One region of the Filomicrobium sp. genome, then DNA from elsewhere that is predicted to be linked to it. Evidence: riboswitches for the same ligand, from Rfam matches in the RefSeq annotation. Region 1 holds a riboswitch; the other holds the start of a gene.
What was found. A riboswitch is a leader RNA that binds a small molecule or an ion and turns the genes downstream of it on or off. The one in region 1 is predicted to bind cobalamin.
Positions count from the first base shown of each region.

Region 2: linked by a shared signal. The riboswitch ahead of K5845_RS12995 (TonB-dependent receptor plug domain-containing protein) and the one ahead of K5845_RS09130 (TonB-dependent receptor) in region 1 are both predicted to bind cobalamin.

Region 1 is NZ_JAILWT010000003.1:374,699-381,144, reverse strand. It holds gene cobM (precorrin-4 C(11)-methyltransferase) at 1-282, shown strand, start outside; gene K5845_RS09150 (cobyrinic acid a,c-diamide synthase CobB) at 282-1,613, shown strand; gene cobA (uroporphyrinogen-III C-methyltransferase) at 1,610-2,368, shown strand; gene K5845_RS09140 (energy-coupling factor ABC transporter permease) at 2,489-3,166, shown strand; gene cobF (precorrin-6A synthase (deacetylating)) at 3,227-3,994, shown strand; cobalamin riboswitch at 4,075-4,298, shown strand; gene K5845_RS09130 (TonB-dependent receptor) at 4,540-6,446, shown strand, end outside.
Region 2 is NZ_JAILWT010000004.1:426,089-432,534, reverse strand. It holds gene K5845_RS13010 (GntR family transcriptional regulator) at 1-213, shown strand, start outside; gene K5845_RS13005 (hypothetical protein) at 686-1,291, shown strand; gene K5845_RS13000 (methyl-accepting chemotaxis protein) at 1,303-2,991, shown strand; cobalamin riboswitch at 3,169-3,393, shown strand; gene K5845_RS12995 (TonB-dependent receptor plug domain-containing protein) at 3,803-5,575, shown strand; gene K5845_RS12990 (ABC transporter substrate-binding protein) at 5,592-6,446, shown strand, end outside.

The sequences.
Region 1 (6,446 bases):
CATATGTTGGATCGTGTCGTCGCGGAGTTGATCCCTCATTACGGGTCGGATTGTCCCGTCGCCATCGTATGGCGCGCAAGCTGGCCCGATCAGCGGATTGAACGGGCGACCCTCGCCACGCTCGACAGTGCAATCGGTGAGGAACTCGAACGCACAGCTCTCATTTTTGTAGGCCGCACGATCGGGGCGGAACGCTTCGACGAAAGCCGCCTCTATGCAGGCGACTATGACCGCCGCTATCGGCCCGTCGGCACGAACCCAAGATTCCCGGAGGGCGCGTGATGGCTGGCCAGTTGCCACCTGGATTGATGATCTCCGCACCCCGTTCGGGAAGCGGAAAGACGACCTTGATGTTAGGCCTCTTGGGCGTACTCCGCCGTCGGGGTCGCGACGTCCAGCCGTTCAAGAGCGGTCCGGATTATATCGATACAGGTTTTCACACAGCAGCCATCGAAGCGGCGAGGCGTTCGACCAATCTCGATACCTGGGCTATGGGCGCAGCTGAGATATCTCATCACGTAGCCACGGCTGCAGGAGCAGATCTTATCCTCGCGGAAGGCTCGATGGGCCTCTTCGATGGTGTCGCGCGCACAGGCGCATCCGGCACTGGTGCAAGTGCTGACCTCGCGGCCATGATGGACTGGCCAGTGGTTCTGGTCCTCGATGTCTCCGGGCACGCGCAATCGGCAGCCGCAGTGGCGCTCGGCTTCGCGACCATGCGCGCCAATGTAAAGCTCGCAGGTGTCGTGCTGAATCGTGTGGCGAGCGCACGCCACGAGGCTTTGGTCCGAGCAGGGATGAAGGACGTTGGCATCACGGTACTTGGTGCATTGCCGCGCCAGAAAGAAATCGCGGTTCCCGAGCGGCACCTGGGCCTTGTGCAAGCCGAAGAACAAAGCACGCTTCCATCCATCTTGGCGGAAATGGCCGACTTCATTGAGAAGCATCTGGATATCGACGCACTAGTTGCAACCGCGGGCGTGACCACGCCTCAGAGCGGTCAAACCACCAACGGTACCTCTCCTCCCGGCCAACGTATTGCGCTAGCGCGTGACGCCGCGTTTTCCTTTGTCTATCCGCACCTCCTCGAAGCCTGGCGGAAGGCCGGAGCGGAAATCATTCCGTTTTCCCCTCTGGCGGATGAGACACCCGATCCCGACGCCGACTGTTGCTGGCTCCCCGGCGGATACCCGGAACTTCATGCCGGGTGCATCGCGCAGGCAAGCAAATTCCGTGACGCTTTGAAAAACTTCGCCGCAACGCGTCCGGTTCACGGCGAGTGCGGAGGCTACATGGCGTTGGGCGAGGCTCTCATCGACGCCGACGGGCAACGGCACGAGATGACTGGCTTACTTGGCCTTGTCACCTCCTACGAAAAACGCCGCATGCACCTCGGATACCGGCTCGCGACTTTGACGGCACCCATTCCCGGACGGCAGCCCGGGGCGCGGCTTCGTGGGCACGAGTTCCACTATTCCACCATTCTCACACAACCCGATGAGCCGCTTGCCGACGTCGTCGACGCAGAAGGCACGCGTGTTCCCGAGACGGGCTCCCGCCGCGGGCATGTAACCGGGAGCTTCTTTCATCTTATCGCGGAGGCAGCGGCATGAGCGGTTTCGTCTCTTTCGTATCCGCGGGCCCAGGCGATCCTGAGCTGCTGACGCTAAAAGCGGTCGATCGGCTGCGGCGTGCTGACGCCGTGCTTTTCGACGACTTCTGTTCGGGTCCGATCCTGACGCATGTTCGCGATGGCGCCGATCTGGTTGGTGTCGGAAAACGCGCGGGGCGCACGTCGCCCAAGCAGCATCACGTCAGTCGTTTGTTAGTCGACTATGCACGGACGGGTGTACGGGTCGTGCGGCTTAAGTCCGGAGATGCGGGCATCTTCGGCCGCCTCGAAGAAGAGATAACAGCGCTCGCCGCCGAAGGGATCGAATACGAAGTGATCCCAGGCGTGACGGCAGCTTCGGCCGCAGCTGCCTCCGCAGGTATTCCGCTCACGCGGAGATTGGTCGCGCGCCGCGTGCAATTCGTGACGGGGCACGATGTCACCGGCGCGTTGCCTGAGGATTTGAACATGGCAGCGCTGGCCGACGCAGAAGCCACGACAGTGGTCTACATGGGACGGCGGACATTCAAAATTCTGGCCGAGCGGTTGATTGCAGCAGGTCTGCCCGCAAGCACGCCTGCCCTTCTCGCCGAAGCAATCTCTAGTCCTGACCAGCGGCTCTACCGCAGCACCGTCGTGGAGTTAGCCCAAGAGCTTTCCTCTGAAGATCAGTCATCAGCGCCGGCCTTGATCCTGTTCGGCGCTCTTGCCCCCGAACTATCCACAGCCAAAGCGGAGGAGATAGCCACAGACTGACAACGCAAATCTTTTCCACGCCACGCAACACGGTCAGAAGGCCTCTGCCGGCTGACGCGAAATGCATCCAACTTGACCTTGATCGACCGATCGCCGTCCAGGACGGCTAGGAGACCTGACATGCACATCGAACCTGGTATCGTAACCGGCGCGAAAATCGCGCTCAGCTACGCCACCGCCGCAGGCGCGGGCGCCTACACCCTAAAATTGGCGGTCGATACGCTGCGCACCAAAGGATTGGCCTCGCTTGCCGTGCGCAGTGCCGCGGCTACCGCGCTGGTTTTCTCGTTTTTTGAAGTGTTTCCACATTACCCGGTTGGGGTTTCCGAGGTTCATTTCATTCTCGGCTCGACGCTCTTTCTGATATTCGGAGCCGCGCCCGCTGCCATTGGATTGGCACTTGGCCTGTTGATCCAGGGACTGCTTTTCGCACCGTTCGATTTGCCACAGTACGGGATGAACGTGACCACGCTTCTGGTTCCTCTCTTTGCCGTAGCAGCATTGGCCGAACGCATCATTCCAGCAAAGACTCCCTATGTTGATCTCACATACCGTCAGACACTCGCGCTCTCAACGGCCTACCAGAGCGGTGTTGTGCTTTGGGTTGGCTTCTGGGCGCTCTACGGACATGGATTTGCTGCCGACAATCTCAACGCGATCGCGATGTTTGGCGGTGCTTATCTTCTGGTCATCGTGGTTGAGCCGTTGGCGGACCTGGCCGTTCTTGCCATCGCCAAGACATTGCATGGCTTCAGGGATTCCGGCCTTGTCGCGCCGCGCCTTCATCATGCGGCCTGAGATTGAAAACCTTTATATGGGCCGCACGGGCATCGTTACGTGCGGCCCCAAAGGCAAACTATGACCGAATTGCTTCTCGTTGGGATTGGAACCGGAAATCCGGAACATCTGACGTTGCAGGCTGTGCGCGCGCTCAATAGCGCCGATCTGATTTTGATCCCACGAAAGGGAAAGAACAAAGCCGACTTGGCGGAGTTGAGACGCACGATATGCGAAGAGGTCATCAGCAACCCCGCAACCCAGATCGTGGAATTCGAACTCCCGAAACGTGACGCCGATAATCCCAATTATCGCCAAGGCGTGGACGACTGGCATGATGCGATTGCATCGGTATGGGCAGAAGCAATGGATGGCCTGCCGGATCAGGCGCGTGTCGCGTTGCTCGTCTGGGGTGATCCTTCACTTTACGATAGTACGATGCGCATAGCCGCGCGCCTCAAACCTGCGCCGGAGATATCCGTTATTCCAGGCATCACCTCGATGCAGGGTCTGACAGCCGCACATAAAATTCCACTCAACACCATTGGCACGCCCGTCCTGATCACAACGGGACGGCGCTTGCGCGAAGAGGGCTGGCCGGATGGCGCGGATCGTTTGCTGGTCATGCTGGATGGGGAGTGCAGCTTTCAGCATATCCCGTCAGATGGGGTGATGATCTGGTGGGGCGCATACGTTGGCATGCGGGAAGAAATTCTCTTGAGCGGCGCCTTACGCGAGATGATGGATGAAATCGTTGAGACGCGTGCTGCCGCACGGGCGCATCATGGCTGGATCATGGACATCTATCTGCTGAGCCGTGAGCCTGAAGGTGATGGGGAAAGCGCGTAGGAGCGTTGCATTCCTGTCCCCCTCTGTTCATAGCCTCTGTGTACCGCAGATTTAGCGTTGACATCCGTTTCAATCTAACGCGTTTTAAGAGGCGTAACGGTTTCGCTACGTGCGCGAGCATGTAGATGACGAAGAGGGAACACGGTGAGGTACCTTAGCGTATCAACGCCGTGGCTGCGCCCGCAACTGTAAGCGGCAAGTCTCCTCCAAACATGCCACTGGCGCTTCGCGTTGAAGCCCGGGAAGGTCGGAGAGAGATGTTCGAGCCGCGAGCCAGGAGACCTGCCGTTGCGAGTCGCCCTTTCACCGTGCGGGCCGCGCGGATGAACGGACCACCCGAGTGGCGACTGATGTGCAACCGATTGGGAGCAGCGTCAGGCATGCCTAGGGTCTTGAAAACTCACTGACAGACTTAAAAGAACCGCGCAGTTCAACACGCGCGCGCCTGTGTCGTTGCAACCTGTTGCCGCGGCCAGCGTGGCTGCTCTGCGTGGGCTAGGAAGTGTCCGCCGTTTCTCCCGTCCATAGTCTGTGACGGGATCATCATGTCGAATGTCCTTGGAATACCTTCACTACACGCTTCGCGTTTGAGCCTATTAGCACTTGCCGTCGTCGCCCCCGCCTTCGCTGGCAAAGCCATGTCGCAAACTGCGCCAGCAGCCAATGAGGCGGTGGAACTCCCCACCATCGAAGTGACGACGCAGCAAACCTCTTCGGCGAAACCAAAGCCGAAAAAGCCTCAGGCCGGGGCAACAGCGGTGTCGCAACCGATCCCGACAACTCTCGCCGAAACGGCATCCGCCAGCACGGGGCAGGGAGAAACGAAACCTGGCTTGAACCTCGATGCACCCGCTGCAACAGGCAGTCGGCTTGGGCTGACGCCGCTGGAGACGCCAGCGAGCGTGGAGATCATTCCCGCGCAATCCATTCGCGAGCGTGGACAGCAGTCTGTCACAGAAGCAGTCACCCAGAACGCCACCGGCTTTACATCTGCCGCAGCTCCCGGCAACGGCGGCAGCAGTCTCACGGCTCGTGGTTTCGTCGGCCATGGTTCGGTGATGCAGCTTTACGATGGCACGCGTCTTTATGTGGGCTCGGGCACCGTTTCGTTTCCCTTCGACACGTGGTCGGCCGAACGCATTGAAGTGCTCCGTGGTCCGGCCTCCGTTCTTTATGGAGAAGGCGCAATCGGCGGCGTCGTCAACGTCGTGCCGAAAAAGCCGACCGACTATTTTACGCATGAAGCCGAGATCGCGATCGGCACCGATGCCACGAAACGCTTCGGCATTGGTTCTGGCGGCCCGATCAGTGACAGTCTCGCCTATCGCTTCGATGCCAGCGGCATCAAGTCTGACGGCTGGCTCGATGACGAGGGAGACTTCAGCTCAATCGCGGTATCTGGAGCTCTGCGGTGGCGCCCGACGAGCGACTTGTCCTTCACCGTTTCACACGACTACGGCGATCAGTCCCCTCTGCGCTATTGGGGCACGCCGCTCATCAACGGCACGGTGCCGGACAGCATTCGCTTCAAGAGTTACAACGCCCGCGACAGCGACGTTCACTACCGGGATAACTGGACCCAGTTCAAGACGGAGTGGAAACCGGCAGATTGGATTGAACTGAGCAACACCGCCTACCGTCTGACCAGCAACCGTCACTGGCGCAACGTCGAGTCCTATGCGTACAACGCGGGCCGTATAGATCGGTCCTCCTATATCGAGATCTTTCATGATCAGGAGCAGATCGGAAATCGGTTGGATGCCACGGTCCGCACTGCTCTTCCGGGCGGCGTCAAGAACGAGATGGTGGTCGGCTTTGACGTCAACCGCATCGACTTCCGCCACACGAACAATTCTCCATACAGCGGCGCATCCGATGTCGATCCGTTCAACCCGCATCCGGGCTGGTTCATAAACACGGACGGTACACGTCCGAAGTTCGATACCGAGACCTCGCAGTATGCGCTCTTCGCCGAGGATCGGCTGAAGCTGTCCAACCAACTTTCGCTCGTGGCTGGCATCCGCCTCGACCGGCCGACGATGGAGCGGCACGATCTCATAACCGGAGAACGCTTCACGAAGGAGTTTTCAAACGTCACATGGCGGGCGGGCGCGGTTTACAGCCCGCTGCCGGGGCTTGCGTTTTACGGGCAGTATGCGACGGGCGTCGATCCCATTGGAGGACTGATCACGCTCAGCAAATCAAACGCTGAGTACGATCTTGCAACGGGGCGTCAGATTGAAATCGGCGTAAAACAATCGTTCTGGAACGGACGAGGCGAATGGACCCTGGCAGGCTACGACATCGAGAAGAAGAACCTTCTCTCGCGCGACCCTGACAATCCGGACATCGTCCAGCAGGTTGGTCGGCAATCTTCGCGTGGCGTTGAGGCTTCGCTTGCCCTGCAGCTCACCGACACGCTCCGATATGAGGGCAACGTCGCATTGCTCGA
Region 2 (6,446 bases), on a different contig from region 1:
CAAAAAGAATACGGTTTAACAGTTTCTCACGGTGAAGAGCGGATTACGGCCGTCGCTGCGGGGGAGCGAGAAGCGAAGGCGTTAGAAATTGCGCCGGGCCTTCCTTTGATCCGGCTCGATCGTACTATGTACGCTTTGAATGAGGCTCCGATCGAGTGGCGCGTGAGCATTTGTTTGCTTTCGGGCGCGCATTATTTGGTGCGCCTTAGGTAAGACGTCGCAAGCGCCTAAATTGGTATTTTTTCGAAATTGTGCGGGAGGCCATACAAGCGTCCGCATGCGGGAGTCTGTGCAACTTATATGGTTTGATATTGTCCGTGGTTAGAGATGTTTGGCGGTAGATATCACCCGGACTTCTGCTTGGGTGTCAACGATAGGCACCAAAAAGATATCGACATTTTCAAAATTAAATACGTCGGCGAGAAATAGCTCTCGTTTTGAAGTGGGGCTGTGCACCGTACACCTCGAGCCTCAATTGAATCGGATGCAAAAGCCCGCGATTACGGGAGTTTAGCCGGTAATGGTTTTCCTTATGGCCGAACGTTGAGGATGTAGGGAGTATTTCGGTTGCCTAAGCCACAATGAGAGCAGAAAAGCGTAACTACCTATTTTCAATATGCATATTAAGTCATTTTTTATCGTGATTCCTGTAGTGATCAGGAAAGGGAAGGATTGGGGGAGAGTGATGATGAGAAATTTCGCATTTATTCCACTCATGTGCTTGGCTGCATCTTCGTCATTGGCTCAGGAGTTTCCGGGGCGTGTTGAAAGCCTGATTACGCCGGATGTGATCGAAGAGATCAAGGGTTGGTCAAGTCAGCCCATCGTCAAGCTGGCTGTCGAGGCCCAAAATCAGCGCCATGGTGTCTTGACGCAGGATGAGATTGACGAGCTCGATAAAACGTGGCGCGAGGAAGCGCAGGCTGATGATAAGCCGCTGATTTCGGCAACGATCGCGAGTCCGCTTTCGAATTATCTCTTGAAACGCCAAGCTGCATCCGTTGGTCTTTATAAAGAGATCTTCATAATGGATGTGAATGGACTCAATGTAGGCCAAAGCTCCATTACGACCGACTACTGGCAGGGCGATGAGGCGAAGTTTCAAAAAACCTTCGCCATTGGGCCGACAGAAATCTTTATTGACAAGCCGGAGTTCGACGACGGTCTGAAGATCTGGACATCTCAGGTCAGCATGACGCTTGCCGACAAAGACAGTGGTGACGCGTTTGGCGCGATCACCGTGGAAATCAATCTGACGGAGCTTTCACGGCGCCGTACCCCAGCGTTCTGATAGGCAATGCCATGCTCAACAATATCTCAGTAACAAACAAAATGATTGGCGCTTTCGCGGCGCTATCGCTCGTAGCTCTCGGGTCGTTTGCGGTCGTGAAGGTTCAGACCGACGATGTCGATAGCGCGTCGCAAGTAACGTTCGACGTGATCGCGGCACAGTCTAAAATGACGGACCTGCGAGATCGCTCTAACAGGCTGATAGCGGAGCTGCGTCACTTCCTCATTACGGGGAACCGCGAAAAGGTGAAAAACTTCGAGCAGGACGTCAAAAGAGTTTCTGCGGATCTTGAAAGTGTTCGCCGTTTGACATCGACGTTCTTTGCGGGTGTTGGTGCGTCCTTGGACAGGTTTGGCGATGCGTGGAGCACGTGGGTAACGGATGCGGCGAATCCGCAGATCGAAGCCATGCGAGATCCAATGACTGTTGATATGGCGCATACCATCGAACTTCAGGCCCACACGATGGCTAGCTTGGATGAGATTTCGTCTGCCTTGAACGAAGCTGAAATGGCGCTCTCCGTGATGCTAAGAGGCGCATCGAAGGGGGCTGCGACCGCAGCAGAACGCCTGAACTTGGCGGTCGCTGTAGCAGCGTCAGTCATTTTGTTAGGCACCATTCTCTCCGGCGTACTCGTTTACTTGGGCGTCTCCAGGCGTTTGAAAGCTCTAGCGAGCGTGACCGAACGTTTGGCAAAGCATGATATGACTGCTGAGCCGAAGGGTATAACGGATCGCGACGAAATCGGCCGCATGGCTGCCTCGCTCAAGGTCTTTAAGGACGGCATCATCCGGTCTCAGGAACATGAGCGTGAAGCCGCTGCGGAGCGCGAGAAGCTGCAGGTCGAGAACCGTAAGGCGATGATGCATCTTGCCGATGAGTTTGAAACCAAGGTTGGTTCCATCATCGAGTTCGTCGCCAGTGCATCCTCTCAGTTGCAATCGGCGGCAAGTACGATGGCGGCGGCTGCGGAAGAGACAAGCGCTCAATCGTCGTCCGTTGCCGCAGCCTCTGAGCAGGCCTCGGTAAACGTCAGAAGTGTCGCTAGCGTCACGGAAGAGATGGCAGGCGCTGTCCAGGAAATCGGTCGTCAGGCTGATGCGTCGTCTCGCAAGGCAAGCCACGCTGCCAAGGAGATCGACAATACAGTGGAACGCATTACGACATTGTCGCAAGCGGCCCATGAAATCGGTTCCGTCGTGACACTGATCCAGGAAATTGCGCAGCAGACGAACCTGCTCGCACTCAACGCCACGATCGAAGCAGCACGTGCGGGAGAGGCCGGCAAGGGCTTCGCCGTCGTCGCTCAGGAAGTGAAGGCTCTCGCCGAACAGACCGCGAAGGCAACTTCGGATATCTCCACGCAGATCCAAAACATCCAAACGGCAACGGAGGGCTCCACGGTGGCCATCAGTGCCTCGACAAATGCGATTGGCGAATTGAGCGAAATCGCGGCGTCGATTGCTGCTGCGGTCGAGGAGCAGGCTGCAGCGACGTCGGAAATCTCCCGCAACGTCATGCAGGCTGCGGAAGGAACGCGAGAAGTTTCCTCCAGCATTATCGGTGTCAATCAGGCTGCCAATGATTCTTCGTCAGCTGCATCGCAGGTCTTGAGTTCGTCGACCGAACTGTCGCGCCAGGCGGTGCATCTGAAGACGGAAGTCTCGAGTTTCCTCGATACGGTCCGTTCGGCAGCGTAGCTCCCTCGAAGAGATAAAAGGCAGAAGCTATCGGGAGGACCCGGCCATAGGCCCGGGTCCTCTTTTCGTTGGGGAACATTCCAGCCACACGCCAGACGTGTGCCCTTTCCGCCAGTCTCGAAGCGAGACTCCACATGTTGCGGCCTCGCGCAGATTGACTCTCCTACAGCCAACTGATTTGTTGCCTGCGCTATTGGTGTTCAGCGGGCCGAAGCCCACTGAATGAAAAGGGAACGCGGTCTCGCAAACATTTGCGATAAGCCGCGGCTGCCCCCGCAACTGTAAGCGGCGAGCGTCATCCTCAATCCACTGGGCTCTCCACTGTGTTTGGAGAACTGGGAAGGAAGGACCTGATGCGTCTGAGCTGCAAGCCAGGAGACCTGCCAGTGGCGTGTCGCCCATTCCTCGCGCGGGGCGCGCTTGGGAGCGGATGTCCGTTGTGGCGACCCATGTGAAGAGAAGCACGGGTTGAGCAATGGTTCTGCGGAGCAAGTCCGACTAGCGTGAATCTCGACAATGCGGCGTGAGCTTTGATTGCACCGACGCACGACGAGATATTTGTTGCCGGCCGAGAGCCGGATACCGATGACGTAGTCCACTTTCGATCGCGATTTCATTGATTTGGCTCTGCCGCTTTTCGCACCGATCCAATGCGGGAAACGGAGTGGTCACGATGTTGATGAGAAAGAGTTTTAAAGGCGGAACAACAAGCGCCAATACGCTCAAGTGTTCTAGTTGGTTGGCGCTTACGGCGATAGTCGTTTTGCCAGCGTTAGCCAGTGAAGCGGCTCTCGCCCAAGAAGGCGAAATCATGCTGCCCGGAATCGTCATTTTTTCGGCGAACCGTACACCGACTGATGCAGCCGCTGTTGGTTCGTCGGTTTCTCTTATCACGCAGGAGGATCTTGAAAAGCAGTCGCGACCGTTTCTGCAGGACTACCTGGAGACGGTTCCCGGCGTGAATTTCACCCGCAATGGTCCGGCGGGATCCACCACCGGTATAACGATGCGCGGCGCCAATCAGAACTATGTAAAAATTCTGATCGACGGCATGGATATTAGCGACCCCTCCGCACCGCAGACGTCAGCAAGATTCGAGCACCTTCTGGTGGACGATTTTGCACGCATTGAAATCCTGAAAGGTTCGCAAAGCACGCTTTACGGTGGCGATGCCGTAGCTGGTGTCGTGTCCATAGATACGCGGCGCGCGACGAAGCTGGGGTATTCTCAATCGGTTGCGGCTGAATACGGCGCCTACAACACTTGGCGCGGCGCGACCACCGCGGGCTATGCGACAGATCGCGGAGATATCTCGTTCAGCCTTTTGGGAATTGATACCGAGGGCTTTTCCGCAGCGGACAATGCGCCGGAGGACGACGGCTACAATAATCTGACATTTTCCGGCCGCGGTGAAATGAAAGTCGCTGACGGCATCACAGTCTTCTTCGCAACGCGCGCCTTTAACGCAGAAGGCGAATACGATGCCTCTGGTCCGGTCGACAGCCCCATCGAGGAAGGTAAGACGTCTCAGTTCGCCGGTCGGGTCGGCACCAACATCGAGCTGTTCGAAGGACGCTTCAAAAATACCTTCGCGCTGCAAGGTATGAAGATCGAACGCGATGATGTGAGCAGCTCGGTGTTTGCCCCGGTGACTTGGTACAATGGTGATCGCGTTAAGGCCGAGTACAACGGCGTCATCAGCTTTAACGAGTCTCTTTCGCTTCTTGCTGGCGCCGACTGGGAGGAAACCGGAGCGGAGTCTTTTAACGCTCCTGGAAAGCGCGACGAGGCCAACATCTTCGGCACCTTCGCCCAGCTGATGGTCGAACCCATCGACAACTTGACGCTCACGTTTGGCGGCCGCATTGATGACCATAGCGAATTCGGCAACTTCAATACACATCGGCTCACGGCCGCTTATCTCTTCACAGAGACCGACACCAAAATTCGTGCCAGCCACTCAACGGGCTTCCGCACGCCCAGCCTTAATGAACTCTACGGTCCATTTGGCGCTAATCCCGATCTAAACCCGGAAGAAAGCGTGAGCTGGGATGCGGGCATCGAGCAGGGCTTTTTCGATGGCCGTGCCACTCTGGGCGTGACCTATTTTGAACTCGATACCGAGAACCTGATTGCTTATACGACCGGATATATGAACGTGCCGGGCGTTACTTATCGCAACGGCGTGGAGATTGCGGCGAGCGCCTTCCTGACAGATCGCGTGGCCATCAGTGCGGCCTATACGTTTACGGAGACGGAGCGGGAGAATGGACTTCCGCTACCGCGTGTGCCACGTCACAATTTTGCATTCGGCATCGATGCGCAGCCGCTGGATAAGCTTAAGCTCAATGTCACAGCGAAATACGTGACGGAGAACGTGGATGAGATCTTCGGATTGGGCATCGTGCCACTCGATGATTACCTGCTGCTGAATGCAAAGGTGTCTTACGAATTCCGGCCTGGCATGGAAGCGTACATCCGCGGCGAAAACCTGCTCGACGAGGACTATCAGACCGCCTATGGCTACGGCACATCCGATCTGGCGATTTATGGCGGCTTGCGCATGGACCTTTGGCCGGACTGAACGCTTGGGGGCAACCATGCGCTTGCGTCAGCTAAGCGCATGGTACGCGGCGCTCGGTGTGCTGCTAGCTCTTTCCTTCCCGCTCCCGGGAATAGCGTCCGCTGAGAGCGATAACCGTGACCCGACTGCACCTCGTCGGGTCATTTCCATGAACCTCTGTACAGACCAGCTCGCGATGATGATCGCGGCGCCGGGACAGCTCTACTCAGTATCGAATTTGGCCTCCGATCCCAGCATGTCGATGATGGCCAAGCAGGCGCGCGCCTACAAGCCTAACCATGGCCTGGCTGAAGAAGTCTTCTTGATGCGGCCCGATCTCATACTCGTTGGTGCCATGACGACACGAACCACAGTGGCGATGCTGGAGCGGCTGGGTTTCCCAGTTGTCGAGTTTCCCTTCGAAAATTCGTTTTCCGACATGCGTGCCAATATCAAACGAATGGGCGATGCTTTGCATCGTCCCGAACGAGCGCGCGAGTTGCTCGCCCGGTTTGATGCCGATCTCGCCCAGCTTCGAAAGCGTCCGGGACCCCGCCGAACGGCGGCGCTGTTCCACGCCAATAGCTATACATCTGGCGTGGGTACGCTAGCCAATGAGGTCCTGAAAGCCGCGGGCCTGGATAACATAGCCGTCCAATTCGGCTTAAGCGGCACCGCTAAGTTGCCCTTGGAGAAGCTCGTCATGGCTGCACCTGATTTGGTCGTGACCGATACCACTTGGGAAGGAGCGCCAGCTCTCGCGCAGCAGGTATTTGCCCACCCGGCTCTGCGTGCTCTCGAAGCGACCTCGGCCAAAGCGATGTCCGCCACCAACAGATGGATCTGCGCCACACCGCATTTGATTGATCTGATCCGTGATCTTTCCGCTGCC